3 regions of the Bradyrhizobium pachyrhizi genome follow, and region 3 is predicted to be linked to each of the others. Evidence: predicted binding sites of a transcription regulator. Region 3 holds the regulator's gene; each other region holds the start of a gene.
What was found. Region 3 encodes PhoB, which activates phosphate uptake and scavenging genes when phosphate is short. Its sites were predicted from a motif close to TGTCATNNANCTGTCAT; they were not measured.

Region 1 (4,786 bases), 3.7 Mb from region 3:
TGCCCTGGCCCGCGATCACGAAGGGATCGTCGTAGGGGCGCACCAAGGTCGCGCCGCGCTTGCCGGCAATGCCGTTGGCGATCGCCTCGCGGTCGTCGCGATCGCGGTCGTAGAGCACGACTTCGGCGCCATAGGATTTGGTGCGCTCGCGCTTGGTGATCGGCGAGTCCGCAGGCATCACGATGGTCGCCTGCATGTTGAGGATCTTGGCCGCAGCGGCGACGCCCTGGGCGTGATTGCCCGAGGAGAACGCGACGACGCCGCCGCTCCGCTTGTCCTGCGGGATCGAGGCGAGCTTGTTGAAGGCGCCGCGAAACTTGAACGATCCGGTCCGCTGCAGCATTTCGGGCTTGAGGAAAATCTGGCTGCCGACGCGTTCGTTGAGAACGGGGAAGGTCAGGAGCGGCGTGCGCACCGCGAACGGCGCGACCACCCTTGCGGCGGCATCGATGTCCGCGGCAGCGACGGGTGGATTGAGAACGGTGTCCGTCATTCGCGATTTGTATCGCGGCGCCGGGCTGGCGGGCAAGACGCTTTAGCGTGACCTGACTAGCGTGAGGTCGGCTGGGTCGCCGGCAGCGCCACAAAATGGTGCTCTTCGGCACCGAATTCGAGCGCCTCCCCCTCGCCGTCTGGCGGCGCGGGGCGGACGTTCATGCAGCGGTCGATGAACACCCGGGCTGAGGCTTGCCAGGTGTGAAGCGCGGCAAAATCGACGCAGGCCTGCCGCGGGATGCTGAGCGCCTCCAGGCAGGCATGGCGCAGATCCGCGTCGAGCACGCCGACCGGCGCCGCGCCGATCACGTCGCGGGGACCGGTGACCGGAAAAGCGGCAACCGGCAGGCCGCTGGCCAACGCTTCCAGCAGCACCAGACCAAACGTATCCGTACGGCTCGGGAAAACGAACACATCGGCCGCGGCGTAGATCTCAGCCAATTCTTCCCCATGGCGGGCGCCGAGGAACACAGCGTCCGGATATTTCCGCTCCAGCGCCGCCCGCGCCGGGCCGTCGCCGACCACGACCTTGGTTCCCGGCAAATCGAGATCGAGGAACGCCTCGAGATTCTTCTCCACCGCCACCCGGCCGACGCTGAGATAGACCGGCTGCGGCAGGCAGAGATCGACGTCGCGCGGATGGAACAATGCGGTATCGACGCCGCGCGACCACAGCACCACGTTGCGGAAGCCGCGCTGACGCAACTCGGCCGCCAGCGCCGGAGTCGCCGCCATCACCGCCCGGCTCGGCCTGTGGAACCAGCGCAGCGCCCGCCACACCCAGGCTTCCGGGACAGGCGTCCGCGCCGAGACGTATTCGGGGAAGCGGGTGTGGAAGCTCGTCGTGAACGGCAGGCCGCGCTTGCGGCAGTAGCGGCGCACCGCAAGCCCGATCGGGCCCTCGGTCGCGATATGGATGCTGTCGGGCCTCGCCGCCTCGATCAGACTTGCGACCTTGGCCCGGTACGGCAGCGCCAGCCTCAGATCGCGGTAGCTCGGCATCGCGAAGGTGCGGAATTCGTCCGGCGTCAGGAAGCTCACCTCGACGCCGAGCGATTTCGCCGCCTGTGCCATCATGGTCAGCGTGCGGACAACCCCGTTGACCTGGGGATGCCACGCATCGGTCGCGACCAGGATATGCGTCATGCAGCGCGTGCCGTCACTCGCGGAACCGGCGCGATCCGGCGCACCGGGTCGGTCCAGGTGATGATCTCGAAATGGCCGTCCTCGTGCTCGGCGAGCGCGGTGCAGCTCTCCACCCAGTCGCCGCAATTCATGTAGCGGATGCCCTGCTCGTCATGAATCGTCGCGTAGTGGATGTGGCCGCAGATCACGCCGTCGCAGCCGTGGCGCCGCGCCTCGCCGGCAAGCGTCGCCTCGAACGCGCCGATATAGTTCACCGCCTTCTTGACCTTCAGCTTGGCCCATTGCGACAGCGACCAGTACGGCACGCCGAACATCTTGCGGAAGAAGTTGACGAAGCGATTCATCTGGATCGCGAAATCGTAGGCCTTGTCGCCGAGATGGGCGAGCCAGCGCGCGTTCTGCACCACGAGATCGAAAATGTCGCCGTGGATCACGAGGTAGCGCTTGCCGTCGGCGCCGGTGTGAACGGTGTTCTCCACCACGTCGATGCCGCCGAAATGCGTGCCGTAATATTTGCGCAGGAACTCGTCGTGGTTGCCCGGGACGTAGATCACCTTGGCGCCCTTGCGCGCCTTGCGCAGCATCTTCTGCACGAAATCGTTATGGGTCTGCGGCCAGTACCAGTTTGACTTCAGCGCCCAGCCGTCGACGATATCACCAACGAGGTAGATCGTGTCGGCATCGTGAGAGCGGAGGAAGTCCAGCAGGCGGTCTGCTTGCGAACCGCGGGCTCCGAGATGGACATCGGAGATAAACAAAGTGCGAAAGTGCCGCTCGGGACTTTCTTCACTCAAGGAGTCGCTTCCCATGCCTGTGCACCTAACAGATTCCTGTGACAAGGCGATGACGATCCCCGCGACCCAAGGCCCCACAAACAGTTAACGAGAATCAGCAGTACGCCGCTTCCCTGCGGATAACAGCAGCGTGCGACAATCTGGCGACATCGGCGGTCGCGACTATGTGGAAGAGGCACTGAAATGCACAGGAACGCTGATCTACCGTCATTGCGAGCGACGCGAACCAATCCATTGCGCCGCAAGCGGGGAAATGGATTGCTTCGTCGCTATCGCTCCTCGCAATGACGGGCTCCATCTTCAGTGAACGAAGACGACGTAGCCCGGATGAAGCTAAGCGTAATCCGGGGTTCTGCGTCCGCGGATGATCTGTTCCCGGATTTCGCTGCGCTCCATCCGGGCTACGCAGCTCCGGGCTTCAATAATATTTGTGAAAGTGATGCACCGGCCCATGGCCGTGGCCGACGGCAAAACGATCGGCGGCGGCGATTGCTTCGGTGATCCAGGCCTTGGCGTTGCGCACGGAGGTCTCCATGCTCTCGCCCTTCGCGAGCCCTGCTGCGATTGCCGAGGACAGCGAGCAGCCGGTGCCATGCGTATTGGCGGTCGCAATCCGCGGCGCAGCCAGCGCGATGCTGCGCTCGGCGTCGATCAGATAGTCGATGCTGTCGGCGCCGTGGCCGTGGCCGCCTTTGACCAGCACCGCACGACACCCCATCGCCAGCAATCGCTTGCCTTGTCGCTCGACGTCGGCCTCGCTTGAGGCGACCGGCTCGTTCAAGAGCGCCGCCGCTTCCGGCAGGTTCGGCGTGATCAGCGAGGCCAGCGGAAACAGCAGGGTCTTCAGCGCATCGACCGCCTCGGCGGCAAGCAGCCGATCGCCGGAGGTAGCGACCATCACCGGATCGAGCACGACATGGCGCGGCGCCCAGCGCCTCAGCCCATCGGCGATCGCTGCAATTGTCTCGGCCTGCGCCACCATGCCGATCTTGACCGCGCCGACCTCGAGGTCAGAGAACACCGCATCGATCTGGGCGGCGACGAATGACGCGGGCACCGGATGGATGCCGCTGACCCCCGTGGTGTTCTGCGCGGTCAGCGCCGTGATCGCGGAGGCGCCATAGACCCCGAGCGCCGCAAAGCTCTTGAGGTCGGCCTGGATGCCCGCCCCGCCCGAGGAGTCCGAGCCGGCAATGGTGAGCGCGACCGGCGTCATCTTGCAGCACCAGCGGTTGATACGAATGAGACCATCACGAACAAGACCATGGCCTGTCCTAGCCCGGCCGCCGATCGGCAGCAAGTTCGCCTGACTTTACCGCAAGTTGGCCTCGCCTTGACCCCTCGCCTCGCCCCCTTGCCTTGGCCGCCCGTTTTGGGCCTATAGTCGCGGAAATCCCCGGAGACGACTTTGATGGTTCCTTTCTTCGTCCAGATCAAATGCAAGCTCGGCCAGTCCTACACCGTCGCCAATGCACTGGCGGAGGCCGAGATTGCGTCCGAGATCTATTCCACCGCGGGCAACTACGACCTCCTGGTCAAGTTCTACGTCGACCACGACACCGACATCGGCCACTTCATCAACGAGAAGGTTCAGGTGATCCCGGGCATCCAGGACACCCTCACGATCATCACCTTCAAGGCGTTCGGCGCGAAGTAGGACGCGCCCGCGAGAGCATGATGAGATCAGGTCGAGCTTGAACGGCGTCGAAAGTTCACCTCTCCCTTGGGAGAGGTGAACCGAAACCGCGGCGAGCCGATTCAACCAAAACCCATCCCGCTTTACGACTCCTTCTCCTTCTTCACCGGCTTCGGCGGCCCCTCGACCGGCAGCAGCGACTTGATGTACTCGGCGATCGCGTCGCGGTCGGACGACGACAGTTGCGAGGTGTTGCGGATCACACGCACCATCGACCCACCGGCGGAGTCGCCGTCCGGCGTCTGGCCGCTCTCGAGGAAATAGGCGATATCCTTCACACTCCAGTCCGAGATCCCCCTCGGCGTGATGTTGGGCACCCAGCCTTCGCCCTCCGGATTCGGACCACCCGCGAAGCGCTGCGCGGTGACGATGCCGCCGAGGACATTCCGCGGGCTGTGGCACTCGGCGCAATGGCCGAAGCTGTTGACGAGATAGGCGCCGCGATACCAATGCGCCGAGCGGCTTGCATCCGCGATGAACGGCTTGCCGTTCATGAACAGGAATTTCCAGACGCCGACATTGCGCCTGACGTTGAACGGAAACGGCAAATCGTGGTCGCGCACCTTGCCGGCGACCGGCGGCAAGGTCTTCAGATAGGCGAACAGGTCGCGCACATCGCTGACCTTGGCGTGCTGATAGGACGGATACGGAAACG
Region 2 (4,786 bases), 4.1 Mb from region 3:
GAACGCGTTGAAGCTCGCCTCGAACATCTTGAGATAATCGATCATCGGCTTGCTGCGTTCCGACAGCCGCTCGCCGGGCACAATGGTGGCGATGCCGGGCGGGTAGACAACGAACGGCGTCGCGGCGACGCGGCCGAAGATCTGGTCGATCGGCAGATAGTCGACATCGTTGCGGATCAGATATTGCGCTGCCTGGCGCGGCGACATCGCGATCTCGGGCAGATGCTCGGGCAGGAATTGCCTGGCCTGCAGCGTGCTGACGTCGCCGTCGCGGAAGAAGCGATGCATGTCGCCGCAGAGGTCGCGCAGCCGCACCTCGGCATAGCGGCCCGGACGGCGGCGGTAGAATTCCGGGATGACGTCCTCGAGCAGCGCGTTGTCGTCGTGCAGCTTCTTGAAGGCGACCAGCCCGGAGACTAGCGTGCCGGCCTTGCTGGCCTCGACGCCGGGCGTCAGCAGGAACAGTAGGGAATTGAGGTCGTTCTTTTCGGCGACGATGCGGTTCTCCCGCAGATATTGCGCCACCACCGGTGCGGGGATGCCGTGATCGGCATAGGCGCCGGTGGCGTGATCGAAGCCCGGCGTCAGCAATGTGAGCTTGTTCGGGTCGGTCATGGCAAAGCCCGCGGTCAGCTCGGGGAAGCCGTGCCAGGTCTCGCCGGGATTGAGCTGCCAGTAGGACGGGTTGGTCGCGAGCTGGTCGGTCGAAATCGTCTCCCAGGCGACATTGTGCACGCCGTTCTCGCGCGCGACGTCGGGGATCATGACGCGATCCGGCACGAACGGCTCGAAGAACCAGCGCCGCTCGGGCCGCGTCTCCTTCTCCTCGAACTCGCGCTTCACCGCCCGGATCTTCTTGCGCAGCTCGATACCGAGCCGGATCGTGTCGTCCCACAAGACTTCGCCGGAACGCCCCTTCATCATCTGTGCGCCGACATCGAGCGAGGCGAAGATCGGGTAGAACGGCGACGTCGAGGCGTGCTGCATGAAGCTTTCGTTGAAGCGGCGGTGCTCGACCCGGCGCTTCTGGCCCTTGATGTGGCGGTCGCGGATGTGGATCTGCGAGGCCTGCGAGAAGCTCGCGAGCTGCTTGTGGGTCGATTGGGTCGCGATGATGCCGGGCGCCTCGGGGCCGAGATCGGACAATCCCATCGCGAAGCGGCCGGAATAGATCGGGTGGAATTTCATGAAGCCGGCCCAGGCCTCGTCGAACAGGATGTAGTCGCAGAGATGGCCGATCCGCTTGAGGATCATCTCGGCCGAGTGGATGGTGCCGTCATAGGTGCACTGCTCGACTACAGCGACGCGGAACGGGCGCTTCTTCTTCCAGGCGTTCTCGTCCCTGACCAGCGGGTGCTTGCGGATGTGGCCGCGCAGCGTGCCCTCGTCGAGCAGGTCCCAACGCATCGGCCCGATCAGGCCCCAGGCGTTGCGCACCGTCGGCACGTAGACCGGGATGCCGCCGCCGATCAGCAGCGCGCCGTGATGCGCGGCCTTGTGGTTGTTGCGGTCGAACAGCACGAGGTCGCCGTCGGTGACCAGCGAGCCGAGCGCGACCTTGTTGGAGGTCGAGGTGCCGTTGAGCACGAAATAGGTCTTCTCGGCGCCGAAGATCCGCGCCGCCTCCTTCTGCGCCCGCAGCGCCGGTCCCTCATGGGTGAGGAGGTCGCCGAGGTCGAGCACGGAATTGTCGAGGTCGTCGCGGAACACGGCTTCGCCGAGATGTTCGACGAACACCCGTCCGATCGGACTGCGGCTGTAGAACACGCCGCCATTATGGCCCGGGCAGGTCCAGAGCTGGTTGCCTTCCTCGGCATAATCGACCAGTGCGCCGAAGAACGGCGTCTTCAAATTCTCGGCATATTGCTTCAGCCTGGAGATCAGGTTCTTGGCGATGAAGGGCGGGGTTTCCTCGGACAGGAACACGTAGCCGTCGATGAAATCGAGCACCTCGACCGGCAGGTCCTCGAACCGCTTGCGCCGGATCAACAGGATGATCGGGAAGTCGAGGCCGCGCCGGCGCATCAGATTGATCAGCGCCGCGGTCTTGCCTTCAAGGCCCTTCTTGCCCCAATCGACCACCATGCAGCCGATCGCGGCGTCGGTCTGCACCGCGATCTCGGCATCTTCCAGCTTGCGGGCGCGGACCACCTCAAAGCCGGAGCGCTCGATCTCGGCGATGATCTGGTTGAAGCGGATGCCCTCGAGGTCGTCGGCCTCGAACACCGGCGCAGCGAACAGGAAGTTGAAGCGTTTGAAATAGTCCATGCGTGTCCCCGAACTGGTCCGGCGCTGACGTGTCGGCACAATTCATGACAGGCAGATGACAATGGGGCGGACGGAGGATCGAATACGTTGTTGGGGACGCAATCCCTCACTGCACGGCGTCAGCCCGTGGATATTCGAGCTGCATGGCGACGAAATCGGCCGTATCACGGCCATAGCGTGTTTCGATCCCGGCAAGCGCCCGGTCGAGCGCCTGCGCGGGCGGCGCGGTGCCGACCGCGGGCAGCAGACGATCTGCGGACCAATCCGGCGCCACGACTTGCGGATAGACGCGCAGGCCGTTGCGTGTCGTCACGACGTCGCCGGTCGCGGCGAACGTCACGGCATGCGAGCGGTAGGTCCGCGACCAGCTGTCGGCGACCAGCGCCAGCGAGACCTCGTCGACGCCGGGAGCCAGCGCGAGGCCGAGCTGTTCCCGGTTCCAGAACGCCAGCGTGTTCCGGATGGCGGTCAGCGCGAAAGGACGCGTGAACTTGAAGGCGTTGCTGTCATGTCGCGCATCCCAGCCCGGCAAGCCGATCTCGCGCGCGACGGCCTCGGCCCTGGTGCGGCCGGCGATCGCCTCGATCAGGGTCAGCGACATCGGCATCGACGCCGAAATCCCCGTCGTCGTCGCGACGCCGCGGTCGGCCACGATGCGGCGGTCGGCGACGTACCGGATCTCGGGATGTTTGTTGCGCCAGTTCTTCAGGTAAAACCAGTGCGTGGTGGCGTGCCTGCCGTCGAGCAGGCCGGTCGAGGCGAGCACCTTGGCGCCGGCGCAGACGGCGACGATCACAGCGCCTTTCTCCGCCTGCTGCCGGATCCATTGCATGACCGCCGGATCGTCATCGCGGCTCATCGCCGGCACGATGACGTAGTCGGCGCCGTCGGGATGTGCGGTATCGAATGCGGCGATGGTCGCATCAGGCTCGACCTTCAGCACCGGGAACAGCGCGACCGGACCGGGTCCCGTCGCCAGCGTGACGACATCGGCAACATCGGCGCGCTTGAGGATGCCGTAGGGCATCAGGTAATCGGTGGTCTCGGTCATGTCGTTGATGCCGAGCATCGCGATCAACGGGCGCGACCGCTTCGGCGGCGTCAGCGCCGCGAGCGTTGCATCCTGCTCGGCCTTGGCGATCGGAGGCGGAAGGCGGAACGCCGATGTGGCGGGCAGGGTAAAGAGCCAGATGCCGCCGATGATTGGAACCAGCGCGGCAACGGCGATGCCGCTCCACGCGAGAAGCCGCCAGGTCATGATGATCGATCTCAAAATATCCGCGTGCGTCGCCCGGCAAGCAAGCTACTCGCCGGTCACGTCGACCAAAACGGCGAAATTCCCGCAAAAACGGACACGCGAACAAAGCGGCTCAAAGGCATCGCCCGGACGAGCGACAGCGACATCCGGGGCGGTCCTTCCCCGCATGTCGCTCCGCTCATGCGGGCTACGCGACGCGCTCAGTAGACGAGGTTCGTACCCGGCGGCTTTTCCAGTGCCGCCGCCAGCGTCCGATACTCCTCGCAGTCGGTGCCACAGATCTCGGCGATCCGCTGCAGATGATACTGCGCCTGATCGCGGTTTCCCTGTTCGATCTGCCACAGGCCGTAGTAGTTCCACGTCAGGACGTGGTTCGGATCGGCCTTGAGCGCACGTTCGTACCAGACTTGCGATTGCTTGTAGTCGCCGAGCTTGCGATAGGAATAGCCGATCAGGTTCGCGACGTTCGGCTGATCATCGCGGCCGAGTGCGTGCAACTGATCGATCGCGGCGGCGTAGTCGTTGCGTTCGTAGATTGTCGCATAGGCCGCGCGATAGCCGTCGCGGAATGCCGGGTCTTCGAAGCCGGACTGCTTGACGGGTTTCTTGACCTTGTGCGTGGTCTTTCTGTCCTTCTGCTGGGGATAGGACGGCGCGGGAGTGCCGTAGCTCGACCCGTATGGATCGCCACCACCACCACCACCGCCGCCTCCGCCAGCCGCGATGGCGGTCTGCGGTGGGAACAGAATGATCGGCGCTGTCAGAAATGCCGCAAGCATCATCGGTGACTTGATCATGTACGCCTCCCGATTTGACAAGGACAGTTATTGACCTGAAGCACTAACTCCCGATCGCGGGAGACATTCCGCGCGTTTTGAGAAATTGTTTGCCGAAGCGGCAATCGCACTGTCTCATCGGGACGTCGCGCTTTCACGTGCACGCCGGCTGAGCGTTTTGTTCACGCCATCGATATCGGAGTCGAAACTGACATCGGTGTCAGAATCAAACTCAAATGCCCAATGGCCAGCTGGACCCGCGGCAAGGAGGACGATCGATGATGAAAACGGACCTCGCCGAGATCTACCGCAACTACATTGCCTGTTTGAATCGCCAGGACTGGCCGCAACTCGGTCAGTTCGTTGACGAGGACGTGTGCCACAACGGCCGGCGGCTCGGGTTATCCGGCTATCGCGAGATGCTGGAAGGGGACTTTCGCGACATCCCGGACCTTCGCTTCAATATCGTTCTGCTGGTGTCGGA
Region 3 (4,786 bases):
GCCGCGCGCCTCCGACAGCACGCCGGGATAGCGGTCGACGACGGAGGCGAGCTTCTGCTTGAGCAGCAGCGACATCTTCTGCACATGCTCGAAGAAGCCCGGTTTCAGCATGACGTCGAGCACGGCATTGGCGGCGGCGACCGCGAGCGGATTGCCGCCGAAGGTCGAGCCGTGCGAGCCGGGCGCCATGCCGGCCGCGGCCTGCGCGGTAGCCAGCACCGCGCCGATCGGGAAACCGCCGCCGAGCGCCTTGGCCAGCGACATCACATCCGGCGTGACGCCCGTGCGCTTGTAGGCGAACAGCTCGCCGGTGCGGCCCATGCCGGTCTGCACCTCGTCGAAGGCAAGCAGCAGGCCGTGCTCGTCGCAGAGCGCGCGCAGCGCCTTGAAGAACGCCTGCGGCGCCGAGCGCACGCCGCCCTCGCCCTGCACCGGCTCGATCAGGATGCCGGCGGTGTGCGGACCGATCGCCTTCTTCACCGCCTCGATGTCGCCATGCGGCACCTGGTCGAAGCCGTCCATCGGCGGCCCGAAGCCCTCGAGATATTTCGCCGAGCCGGTCGCCGCCAGCGTGCCCAGCGTGCGGCCGTGGAAGGCGCCCTCGAAGGTGATGATGCGGTAGCGCTCGCCGTGGCCCTTGGAGAAGTGATAGTGGCGGACCAGCTTGATCACGCCCTCCATCGCTTCCGCGCCGGAATTGCAGAAGAACACGAAGTCGGCAAAGCTCTGCTCGCACAGCCGCGCGGCAAGCGCCTCGCCGTCCGGGCTCTTGAACAGGTTCGACATGTGCCAGAGTTTGGTCGCCTGCTCCTGCAGCGCCTTGACCAGATGCGGATGCGCATGCCCGAGCGCGTTGACCGCGACGCCCGAGGTGAAATCGAGATAGCGGTCGCCGTTGGTTGCGATCAGCCAGGCGCCCTCACCGCGCTCGAAGCCGAGATCGACCCTGGCGAAGACGGGGAGCAGATGCGACGTGGCAGCGTTGGTCATGGCGATCACTGACGGTTTGAAGCCGACAATTGCCGCGCGCCTTGACGCCAGCGCAGCAACGGCCAGCTTCGGAAAACAAAACGGCCGCCTTTGCGGGCGGCACGTGGCGGGCATTCTATGCTGCGGTCAGTAAGTGTCAATCGCCACGAAGTGGCCTTCCTGCAATGCGAAACGAGCGCAATCCGGAGCATTCCGGTGCGGTGGAAAAGCCTCATCGAAATGCTTAACTGTGTGGGAACATGTGGACGCACGGCCGCGGACTCTTGCGCCTGAGTCACGCCATATTGTAGCGTTTGGCCTGTCGGGTACGACATCTCGTGCGGCGGTACTGGACCCTCTAAGTAGCCTTCGTGTCTCGCGTAAACGTTCGGGCGCAACACCGTGCCCGGCGAGGGCTAAGGGATTCTGGCCGCAGGGATATTTGTCCAGATTGGCTCGCAGCGCCGCTCCAACGATTGGCCGGCGCTACGCGAAGGGAAGAATGCGATGACTGTATTGACCTGGTCCGACGATCGCGTCGAGCAGCTGAAGAAGCTCTGGGAGTCCGGCCTGTCGGCCAGCCAGATCGCGGCGGAACTTGGCAATGTGACGCGAAACGCCGTGATCGGCAAAGTGCATCGGCTCGGCCTCTCCGGCCGCGCCAAGGCGCCCTCCACGGCCGCGCCGCGGCAGCGCAAGGCTCGCCCCGCCCAGCACATGATGCGGGTGGCGCGACCGGTCTCGCGCGGCAACACCGCGCTGGCGCACGCCTTCGAGGTCGAAATGGAGCCCGATCCGATCTCCTACGACAATGTGGTGCCAATGAGCCAGCGGCTCTCGCTGCTCGAGCTGAACGAGGCCACCTGTCATTGGCCGGTCGGCGATCCCTCGAGCCCGGAATTCTTCTTCTGCGGCGGCAAGGCGCTCGCCGGCCTGCCCTATTGCGCGCATCACTCGCGCGTCGCCTACCAGCCCGCCGCCGATCGCCGCCGGCCGTCGGCGAAACCGCAGATCAAGTGAGCACTCGGGAAAACGTCGGAAGACCTCAAAAACAAATCCCCGCGAAAGCGGGGATTTTTTTGTGTGACGCAGCCCGGCTATATCACCAGCGTCGTCCCGGCGCATGCCGGGACCCATACGCCGCGGCCGGCGCAATCGGCAAGCGGCCAGACGGCTTTCTAACAACGCCCATTGGTGGCTATTGATCCCGGCTTTCGCCGTGTTGCGGTTTATGAATGCCGCTTGGCCGTTACGGCTGCGGCTCGGCCTTGGCAAAGCGGTCATCGAGCGCGTAGCCGGCGCCGCGCACGGTGCGGATCGGGTCCTGCTCGCGGCCGGGATTGAGGAGCTTACGCAGACGGCCGATATGCACGTCGACGGTGCGCTCATCGATGTAGATGTCGCGGCCCCAGACGCTGTCGAGCAGTTGCTCGCGGCTGAAGACGCGGCCGGGATGCTCGAGGAAGAATTCGAGCAGGCGATACTCGGTCGGCCCGAGATCGATCGGACGGCCCGAGCGCGCCACGCGGCGCTTCTCGCGGTCGAGCTCGATGTCGCCGTAGGTCAACACGGTCGCAAGCCGCTCCGGGCTGGCGCGGCGCAAGAGGCCCTTCACCCGCGCCAGCAGCTCCGGCACCGAGAACGGCTTGACGATGTAATCGTCGGCGCCGGTGGCAAGCCCGCGTACGCGCTCGCTTTCCTCGCCGCGCGCGGTCAGCATGATGATCGGAAGTTGCTTGGTCTCGGGCCGCGCCCGCAGGCGGCGGCACAGCTCGATGCCGGACAGGCCCGGCAGCATCCAGTCCAGCACCACGAGGTCGGGAACGCGCTCCTTCAGGCGGGTGTCGGCATCGTCGCCGCGCCCGACCGTCTCGACATCGTAGCCTTCCGCATCGAGATTGTAGCGCAACAGCGTCGTCAGCGCTTCCTCGTCTTCGACTACCAGAATGCGTGCGCTCATCGGTTTAAGTTCTTTCTCTGTGGTGATCCGTTGCCCAGACGCAAACCGAAACGCTTACTTCCTTGAGCATAGTCCCCGCGGAAACGAGTTGTCGAAGGACAATCCGGTTCCGCGCTTGCCGATCAAGCCTCAGCTGCCCGGCACCGTGGTGGCAAAAGTGGTCATGTCGCCCTTCGGGCGCTTGTCGGTGATCTGCTGGCCCTCGATCATGTAGAATACGGTCTCGGCGATATTGGTGGCGTGATCGCCGATCCGCTCGATGTTCTTGGCGCAGAACATCAGATGGATGCAGAACGAGATGTTGCGCGGATCTTCCATCATGTAGGTGAGCAGTTCGCGGAACAGCGAGGTGCAGATCGCATCGACCTCCTCGTCGCCCTTCCAGACGTTCATCGCCGCCGGCAGGTCGTGCGCGGCATAGGCGTCGAGCACCGACTTGACCTGCGACAGCACGAGGTCGGTCATGTGCTCGAGGCCGCGGATCAGCTTCAGCGGCTGGAAATCGCTCTCCAGCGCCGCGACGCGCTTGCCCATGTTCTTGGCGAGGTCGCCGATCCGCTCGAGGTCGGTGGCGACGCGCATCGCGCTGACGATCTCACGCAGGTCGATCGCCATCGGCTGGCGGCGCGCGATCGTCAGCACCGCGCGCTCTTCGATGTTGCGCTGCAGATTGTCGATCTCGATGTCGGCGGCGACCACGCGCTTGCCGAGCGCGACGTCGCGACGGATCAGCGCGTCGACCGACTCGGTAATCATCCGTTCGACCAGGCCGCCCATCTCGGCGACCAGGCGGGTCAACTCCTGCAGGTCGCTGTCGAATGCCTTGGCGGTATGTTCAGAAGCCATCGCTTGTCTCCCTCAACCATGGTCCCGGGGATCATGGTTTCGTGTCCTGAATTTTAGCATGACCTGATCGGAAAACCGGTTGCCACTTTTCCGGATCATGCGCCGGTCAACCGAACCGGCCGGTGATGTAGTCCTGGGTGCGCCGATCGCTCGGTGAGGTGAAGATCTTGTTGGTGTCGTCGAACTCGATCAGCTCGCCGAGATACATGAAGGCGGTCTTGTCGGAGACGCGCGCCGCCTGCTGCATGTTGTGGGTGACGATCGCGATCGTGTAGTCCTCGGAGAGCTCCTGGATCAGTTCCTCGACCTTGGCGGTCGAGATCGGGTCGAGCGCCGAGCACGGCTCGTCGAACAGGATCACCTCGGGACGCACCGCCACGGTGCGCGCGATGCACAGCCGCTGCTGCTGGCCGCCGGAGAGCGACAGGCCGGAGGCGTTCAGCTTGTCCTTGACCTCGTTCCACAGCGCGCCGCCGCGCAGCGCCTTCTCGACCCGGTCGTCCATCTCGGACTTCGAGATCTTCTCGTAGAGGCGGATGCCGAAGGCGATGTTCTCGTAGATCGTCATCGGGAACGGCGTCGGCTTCTGGAACACCATGCCGACCCGCGCGCGCAGCAAGTTGAGGTCGAGCTTGGGGTCGAGAATGTTGGTCTGGTCCAGCATCAGCTGGCCGACCGCGCGCTGGCCCGGATACAGGTCGTACATCCGGTTGAAGATGCGCAGCAGGGTCGACTTGCCGCAGCCGGACGGGCCGATGAACGCCGTGACGCGGTTGGTGCCGAGCGTCAGGTTGATGTTCTTCAGCGCGTGGTGCTCGCCGTAATAGAAGTTGAGGTTGCGCACCGTGACTTTCGGCGGCGCTTCCGGCAGCGGAACCTGGGGAACGTGGCCCGCGGCAGTCGTGGAGACAGAAAGCTCGGTCATTTTGCGGCCCTTTCGGCACCAAGGATACGCGCGCCGATATTCAACGCGAGCACGGTGAATGTGATGAGCAGCGCACCGCTCCACGC

Region 1: a site for PhoB is predicted at 2,474-2,490, ahead of QA639_RS29110 (UDP-2,3-diacylglucosamine diphosphatase). Genes of this name have one in related genera too.
Region 2: a site for PhoB is predicted at 2,313-2,329, ahead of QA639_RS26955 (Orn/Lys/Arg family decarboxylase). Genes of this name have one in related genera too.

What each region holds. Positions count from the first base shown of each region.
Region 1 is NZ_CP121667.1:6,119,479-6,124,264, forward strand. It holds gene QA639_RS29100 (threonine/serine dehydratase family protein) at 1-493, opposite strand, end outside; gene QA639_RS29105 (glycosyltransferase family 4 protein) at 550-1,641, opposite strand; gene QA639_RS29110 (UDP-2,3-diacylglucosamine diphosphatase) at 1,638-2,450, opposite strand; gene thiD (bifunctional hydroxymethylpyrimidine kinase/phosphomethylpyrimidine kinase) at 2,854-3,651, opposite strand; gene QA639_RS29120 (Lrp/AsnC ligand binding domain-containing protein) at 3,847-4,092, shown strand; gene QA639_RS29125 (c-type cytochrome) at 4,215-4,786, opposite strand, start outside.
Region 2 is NZ_CP121667.1:5,682,091-5,686,876, reverse strand. It holds gene QA639_RS26955 (Orn/Lys/Arg family decarboxylase) at 1-2,268, opposite strand, end outside; gene QA639_RS26950 (DJ-1/PfpI family protein) at 2,375-3,526, opposite strand; gene QA639_RS26945 (tetratricopeptide repeat protein) at 3,727-4,323, opposite strand; gene QA639_RS26940 (ester cyclase) at 4,581-4,786, shown strand, end outside.
Region 3 is NZ_CP121667.1:966,458-971,243, reverse strand. It holds gene QA639_RS04365 (aspartate aminotransferase family protein) at 1-990, opposite strand, end outside; gene QA639_RS04360 (GcrA family cell cycle regulator) at 1,477-1,989, shown strand; gene phoB (phosphate regulon transcriptional regulator PhoB) at 2,219-2,929, opposite strand; gene phoU (phosphate signaling complex protein PhoU) at 3,059-3,775, opposite strand; gene pstB (phosphate ABC transporter ATP-binding protein PstB) at 3,882-4,700, opposite strand; gene pstA (phosphate ABC transporter permease PstA) at 4,697-4,786, opposite strand, start outside.